One region of the Kitasatospora sp. NPDC001225 genome, then DNA from elsewhere that is predicted to be linked to it. Evidence: riboswitches for the same ligand, from Rfam matches in the RefSeq annotation. Region 1 holds a riboswitch; the other holds the start of a gene.
What was found. Region 1 has a riboswitch for S-adenosylmethionine ahead of thrC (threonine synthase). Riboswitches for the same ligand answer to the same signal wherever they lie in the genome.
Positions count from the first base shown of each region.

Region 2: linked by a shared signal. The riboswitch ahead of ACWDCZ_RS19800 (IclR family transcriptional regulator) and the one ahead of thrC (threonine synthase) in region 1 are both predicted to bind S-adenosylmethionine.

Region 1 covers NZ_JBSFJC010000220.1:3,447-7,068, reverse strand. Annotated here, with positions in the region: gene ACWDCZ_RS37495 (alpha,alpha-trehalose-phosphate synthase (UDP-forming)) at 1-840, opposite strand, end outside; gene ACWDCZ_RS37490 (glucosyl-3-phosphoglycerate synthase) at 901-1,938, opposite strand; SAM riboswitch class I at 2,050-2,186, shown strand; gene thrC (threonine synthase) at 2,203-3,483, shown strand; gene ACWDCZ_RS37480 (MoaD/ThiS family protein) at 3,519-3,622, shown strand, end outside.
Region 2 covers NZ_JBSFJC010000053.1:26,687-30,308, reverse strand. Annotated here, with positions in the region: gene ACWDCZ_RS19810 (AfsR/SARP family transcriptional regulator) at 1-297, opposite strand, end outside; gene ACWDCZ_RS19805 (hypothetical protein) at 556-1,761, shown strand; SAM riboswitch class I at 1,847-1,988, shown strand; gene ACWDCZ_RS19800 (IclR family transcriptional regulator) at 2,190-2,903, shown strand; gene ACWDCZ_RS19795 (threonine/serine exporter family protein) at 3,101-3,622, opposite strand, start outside.

The DNA.
Region 1 (3,622 bases):
GACGTCGGGGCGGTGGGCGCGCTCGCGCAGGAAGTCGGCGTCGGCGCCGAGGGCGTGGACGCCGAGGCGCGTGGTGCGGCCGTCGACGGTGACGGTGAGCGCGTCGTGGTCGACGGTCGCGCCGAGGAGGTCCTCGCAGCAGGCGGCGAAGGCGCGGGCCCAGCGCTGGGTCAGGAAGCCGGCCCGGTCGGCGCCGAGGATGCCGGTGAGGACGGCCCGGGCGACGTCGTCGGGCAGCATCCGGTAGTACTCGGGCGGGGCCCAGGGGGTGTGCGAGAAGTGGCCGATCCGCAGGTCGGGGCGGGCTTCGCGGAGCAGGGCCGGGACCAGGGAGAGGTGGTAGTCCTGGACGAGGACGGCGGCGTTCGGGGCGGCCTCGGCGGCGAGGGCTTCGGCGAAGGCCTCGTTGTAGGCCCGGTAGGCGGCCCATTCGGTGCGGAAGGCGGCGTCGAAGGAGGGCGCGGTGGGGGTCGCGTAGAGCAGGTGGTGGACGAACCAGAGGGTGGAGTTGGCGACGCCGTTGTAGGCGCGGGCGAAGGTCAGCGGGTCGATGTCCAGCATCCGTACGGCCTGGCCGCCGACCTCGTGGCCGGCCAGGTCGAGGCGGCCGTGGGGTGCCTCGGCGGCGGCCCTGCGGTCGGAGTCGTCGAGGGCGGCGCAGACCCAGACGGCGTTCGGGTCGTCGATGGCGGAGAGGCCGGAGACCAGGCCGCCGCCGCCGCGGCGCAGGGTCAGCGTGCCGTCGTCGGCGGTGCTGAAGGACACCGGTCCCCGGTTGGACGCCACCAGGACGGGGGCGGTGCCGGTCACGCTCGAACGGTTGGTCGTGAGATCGCCCATGGTTGGCATGTTGCCGTGGGGTCGGCGTGGCAAACCCGTGCGGCCCGTCGAAGAGAGGCCCTAATGGCGGGCGGCGTACTCGGGGAGGGTGTGGATCGGGGGGCGTTCGAGGGCGGTCACCGGGTGGGTGTGGGCGGTGAAGGCGCGGGTTTCCGGGTCGCGGGTGAACTGGGTGAGGTGGGGGTGGACGAGGTCGGCGGAGGCCTTGAGGCGGTGGGTGCGGTCGAGGCGTTCCAGGGCGGTCCGGTAGATGGTGGCGGCCATCCGGCCGAGGGCCTGGCCGTCCTGGTGGCGGTGGTGCCGGACGCCGACGTCCACCTGGGCGAGGGCGTCCAGGCCGGCCAGCTCCAGGGCGTCGACCAGCAGGCCGAGTTCGACGCCGTAGCCGGTGGGGAAGGGCAGCCGTTCGAGCAGTGAGCGGCGGGCCGCGTACTCGCCGCCGAGCGGCTGGACGAAACCGGCGAGTTCCGGCCAGTGGAGGTTGAGCAGGGGGCGGGCGACGAGTTCGGTGACCCGGCCGCCGCCGGCGGGCAGGACGGCGCCCTCCGACTCCAGCGGGCGGTCGTACATGGCCTTGACCAGCTGGATGGACTCGTCGGTGAGCAGCGGGCCGACGATGCCGGAGACGAAGGCCGGGTCGAACTCGCGCAGGTCGGCGTCGACGAAGCAGACGATGTCGCCGTGGGTGACCAGCAGCGAGCGCCAGAGCACCTCGCCCTTGCCGGGGACGGCGGGCAGCCGGGGCAGGACGGCGTCGCGGTGCTCGACCCGGGCGCCGGCCTCGGCGGCGACGGCGGCGGTGGCGTCGGTGGAGCCGGAGTCGACGACGACGAGTTCGTCGACGAGCGGGAGGCGTTCCATCAGTTCGCGGCGGATGGTGCGGACGATGTCGCCGACGGTGGCCTCCTCGTCCAGGGCGGGGAGGACCACGCTGACCGTGCGGCCGGTGCGCTCCTTGGCGTCGAGCAGGGTGCGGACCGGCCGGTCGGCCGCGCTCCAGGAGCGGCGGCGCAGCCAGGACGCCGCCTGCGGGAGGAGCGCGGGAGTCGGTTCGGCGGGCACGGAGATCTCCTCGGCGAGGTCGGTGGGACGGGTCATCTCGCTTGGCGGACGGTCCCGTTCAGGTTTGACGCCTTCGGATACAGTCTTCGTACAGCGGTCGGACCTTTGCACGCCGGGGTCTCCGTTGAGCACCACCACAATTTCACAAGCTCATCCAGAGGGACTGAGGGAACGGCCCGTTGACGTCCCGGCAACCTTCTCGCGCGGCTGTCTGTCGACAGGCCCCGGCGGGACAGGTGCCAATTCCGTCCCGTGTCGCGACCGCGCCACGGGGAAGATGAGGAGAGAGGCCTCGCCATCATGGCTATCGACACTGCCGCACCCGTTTCCGTCGACCTCGGCCCGGCCGCCGCGCTGTCCTGTCGCGAGTGCGGCACCCGCTTCCCGCTCGGCCCCAGCTTCGCGTGCCTGGAGTGCTTCGGCCCGCTGGAGATCGCCTACGAGTTCGGCAGCGAGGGCGCCGAGGAGCTGCGCAAGCGGATCGAGGCCGGTCCGGCCTCCATCTGGCGGTACGCGCCGCTGCTGCCGGTGCCGGCCGACGTGGCGTCCAAGCCGAACCTGAACCCGGGGTGGACCCCGCTGGTGAAGGCGGACAACCTGGGCCGGGAGCTCGGTTTCACCGCCCAGCTGCACGTCAAGGACGACTCCGGGAACCCGACGCACTCGTTCAAGGACCGGGTGGTCGCGTGTGCGATCGAGGCGGCCCGGGCGTTCGGCTACACCACGCTGTCCTGCTCCTCCACCGGCAACCTGGCCGGCGCGGTGGGTGCGGCGGCGGCCCGGGCCGGGTTCCGGTCCTGCGTGTTCATCCCGCACGACCTGGAGCAGGGCAAGGTCGTCATGGCCGGGGTGTACGGCGGCGAGCTGGTCGGCATCGAGGGCAACTACGACGACGTGAACCGCTTCTGCTCGGAGCTGATCGGCGACCCGGCCGGCGAGGGCTGGGGCTTCGTCAACGTGAACCTGCGGCCGTACTACGGCGAGGGCTCCAAGACGCTGGCGTACGAGATCTGCGAGCAGCTCGGCTGGCGGCTGCCGGAGCAGATCGTGATCCCGATCGCCTCGGGCTCGCAGCTGACGAAGATCGACAAGGGGCTCCAGGAGCTGATCAGGCTCGGCCTGGTCGAGGACCGGCCGTACAAGGTCTTCGGCGCCCAGGCGGAGGGCTGCTCGCCGGTGTCGGCCGCGTTCAAGGCCGGCCGGGACGTGATCAAGCCGGTGAAGCCGGACACCATCGCCAAGTCGCTGGCGATCGGCAACCCGGCCGACGGCCCGTACGTGCTGGACATCGCCCGCCGTACCGGTGGCGTGGTGGAGGACGTCACGGACGCCGAGGTCGTGGCGGCGATCCGGCTGCTGGCGCGGACCGAGGGGATCTTCGCCGAGACCGCGGGCGGGGTGACCGTCGGCGTGCTGAAGAAGCTGGTCGAGACCGGGCAGCTGGACCCGGCCAAGGAGACCGTCGCGATCAACACCGGCGACGGGCTGAAGACCCTGGACGCCGTCTCCGATTCCGGGATGACCGCCGTCATCCGCCCGACGCTGGACTCGTTCCGCGCCGCCGGCCTCGTGTCCGCCTGAACCACCCGATAGGCCCCGCCCCCGCTAGGAGAGTCATGAGCGCCACCGTCCGCATCCCCACCATCCTGCGCACCTACACCGACGGCGCCGCCGAGGTGACCGCCGAGGGTGCCACCCTGGCCGAGGTCGTCGCCGACCT
Region 2 (3,622 bases), on a different contig from region 1:
GGGCAGCACCAGCCGGTAGCCGTCCCCGACCGAGGTCAGCACGGTCGGCGCGTCCGGCGCCTCGCCGTGCAGGACCTTGCGCCACCGCCAGGCGTAGGTGCGCACCGTCGTCATCGCGGTGCCCGGCGGCTCCTCGCCCCACAGGGCGTCGATCAGGTCGGTGGCGCTCGCGCCGTGGCCGGGCCGGAGCAGCAGCACCGCCAGCATCGCCTGCTGCTGGGGGCTGCCCACCTTCAGTACGGTCGCGCCGCGCTGCGCCCGCATCAAGCCCAGCACCGAGAACCGGAAATCATCCATTCCTGCACCTGCCCGCTTCATGTGCTCGCCCCCGCCCGCACGTGCCACCCCCGAATTGGTGAGTCCCTATCAACCCACGGGACCTGGCGGGATGTCGAGAGATCGTCGACCCGGTGGTGATCCGGTGTTGATCGGCCGTCGCCACAATCGGTGATGTGGCGCCCGCAGTCGGCCCGGCCCCTCACCGCCGGACCCGCCACGTCCCCGGTCGCCCGGCCGCCGACCGGCGACCCCCACGGCTCTCGGAGGCGGACGCCCATGAACACGGACCGGAACAGCGACCTGAGCACCGGCCGGAAAGCGGATCCGCACGCGGAACCGAGTACGGCGTCGAGCACGGACCTGAGCACCGACCGGGTCACGGACCGGCAGGGCGGACTGGACACCGACCTGCTCCACCGCCTGCTCGACGTCGACCTGGCCGACGGACCCGTCGAACTGCTCCACCGCGCCCGCGGCGAGCGCCACCTCCCGTACCTGGTGCTCGCCGCGCTCGCCCGGGAGGACGTCCGGATGGGCGCGCACGCCCGGGACGAGCTGCGGCGCGCCCGCGACCGGGTCGAGTGTTACGCCCGGGTCGCCCGCGACCTCGCCGTCGCCACCGGGGTCCGCCCGATCCGCGACCTGCCGCTGGCCGGCTACTACCCGCCCGACCTGCCCCGGCCGCTGGCCGAGCTCAGCCTCGTCAGCCCCACCGAGGCCTCGCTCTGGCAGGCCGTCAACCGGCTGGTCACCGACCACCCGGTGGAGTCCGTGGAGGTCACCCTGCTCGGCGAGCGCCCCCGGCACACCGCCGTCACCCTGCGCTGGCCGGCCGGGGACCCGCTGCTCGACCCGTGGTACCAGGTGCGGGTCGCGACCGCCGCGCTCCCGGGCGACCTCGCCACCGTCCCGGTCCGCCCCTACCTGGCCGCCGACGACCACGTCGAATGCCTGATCGCCCTCGCCGAGGAAGGGCTCGGGCGCACCTTCCTCGCGGGCGACGTGATCGACGTGGCCCGGCTCGCCGGGCAGCCCTTCGAGCCCGTCGAGACCGCCGCGGTGGTCGCCGCCTACCGGCTCGCCCCGGAGGCCGCCGCCCTCCTCGACCTCGCCGCCGAGCACGTGCCGCTCGGCGCCCTGCGGGACGTCCGCACCGTCCTGGAGGCCGAGGTCGCCCCCGAACTCCGCCGTCGGACCTCTGCCGGCACCCCGCCGTGCCACGGCACCTCGCCGCGCCACGGCACGCTGCTGCGCCGCACCGTCATCCGGCACCAGTGGGACGAGGCGCTGCTGCTCCCGGCCGGCGACGCCACCCTGCTGCTCACCCCGGTCGCCGACTACCTGCTCGGCCCCGAGGGCACCCGGCCGACGGACCGCGAGCGCACCGCCGCCCTCGCCGCCCTGCACGCCTGGGACGCGACCCTCCCCGGCAGCCCGGACGGGGCCCCGTGCACCGGCCTGTCGGGGCCGCGCCACCGCTGAGCCGGCCCCGCGGGGCGTGGCCGAGGGCGGGTCGAGGGCGGGGGGACTTGCCGACCCGCCCCGGATGTCTTGTATCGTTCCTGGCGAATCATCCAGAGGGGTGGAGGGACCGGCCCTACGAAGCCCCGGCAACTCCCCGTTCGACCCGGCGTCCGAAGTACGCGCCGTGTTGGCGGGGGCAGTGCCAACTCCGGCCTGTCGCCACTGTGGCGCGGGAAAGATGAGGAGACACGGTGCTCTCTGTGCTGTCCTTCGCCCGGGCGCTTCCCGCCCCGGTCCTTTCGCGTACCCGTCTCGTGCCCGGCGCAGGCAATCGGCCGACTTCTCCGGCCTGTCCTCGCTGACCACACCCCCGGCTCCCCGCCAGGAGCCGCCGTGAGCAGCGCGGACCCGCTGCTCCCGGGCCTTGAGACTGGAGTACCCATCCCATGGAGAACACGAGCGGCGTCGGCGTGCTCGACAAGGTCACCTCGATCCTCGGCACCCTGGAGGCCGGGCCCGCCACCCTGGGCGGCCTCGTCGCGGCCACCGGCATGGCGCGGCCCACCGCCCACCGGCTGGCCGTCGCACTCGAACACCACCGCCTGGTCAGCCGGGACGTCCAGGGCCGGTTCATGCTCGGCCCCCGCCTCGGCGAGCTCTCGGCGGCCGCCGGCGAGGACCGGCTGCTGGCCGCGGCCGGCTCGGTCCTCGCCCAGCTGCGGGACGCCACCGGCGAGAGCGCCCAGCTCTACCGGCGGCAGGGCGAGGTCCGGATCTGCGTGGCCGCCGCCGAGCGGCTCACCGGCCTGCGCGACACCGTTCCGGTGGGCGTCACCCTCCCCATGAAGGTCGGCTCCGCCGCCCAGATCCTGCTCGCCTGGGAGGAGCCCGAGCGCCTCCACCGCGGCCTGCAGGGGGCCCGCTTCACCGCCACCGCGCTGAGCGGCGTGCGGCGCCGCGGCTGGGCCCAGTCCGTCGGCGAGCGCGAGGTCGGGGTCGCCTCCGTCGCCGCGCCCGTCCGCGGCCAGTCCAACCGGGTGGTGGCCGCCGTCACGGTCTCCGGGCCGATCGAACGGCTCAGCCGCCACCCCGGCGCCCAGCTCTCCCAGGCCGTCGTCGAGGCGGCCCACCGGCTCACCGAGGCCCTGCGCCAGCCCTGACGGGGGTTCCGAGGCTCTCGGATTCCGAGGTTCCGGGGTTCCCTGGTCACGGGTTCCGAACCTCGGGTTCCGAACCTCGGGTTCCGAGACTCCGGGCCCCGGGGCGCACCTCCGCGCGCCCCGGGGCCCGGTTCCGGCCCGTACCGGTCCCGGGTCCGGCTTGGCTCGGGCCCGGCTCAGGCCTGGTTCCGACCGGCTCAGGCCCGGTGCGGCAGGCCGGTGAGGCTGGGGCGGGGGATCCGGCTGATCACCGCGCCGATCAGTGTGCCGATCGACACCCCGAAGACCGCCGAGACGGCCGCCAGCAGCGACTGCGCCCCGTTGCCGACCTCGATCTGCGCGGTGTTCAGCAGACCGAAGGAGCCCGGCACGACGATCCAGAACGCCGGGAGGTAGAGCACCTGCCAGAGCGGACCGCCCGGCAGCCAGTGCACCAGGGTGGCCGCGACCGCGGCGGCCACGGCACCGGCCAGGCCGCCGATCGCCGCGCCGTGCACCGACCCCACCGCCACCTGGGCGGTGACGCTCACCGCGATCACCGCGACGATCCACGGGATGGCCGAGGGCGGGGTGTGGACGTTGACCACCACCCCGGCCACCGCGATCGCCAGCCCCAGCGCGATCACCCACCAGCTCGGCTTGGCCACCTGCACGTTGGCCAGCGCGGTGGACGGCATGCCGATCGCGGTCGCGGCCGCGGCCACCCCGGCGAGGAACAG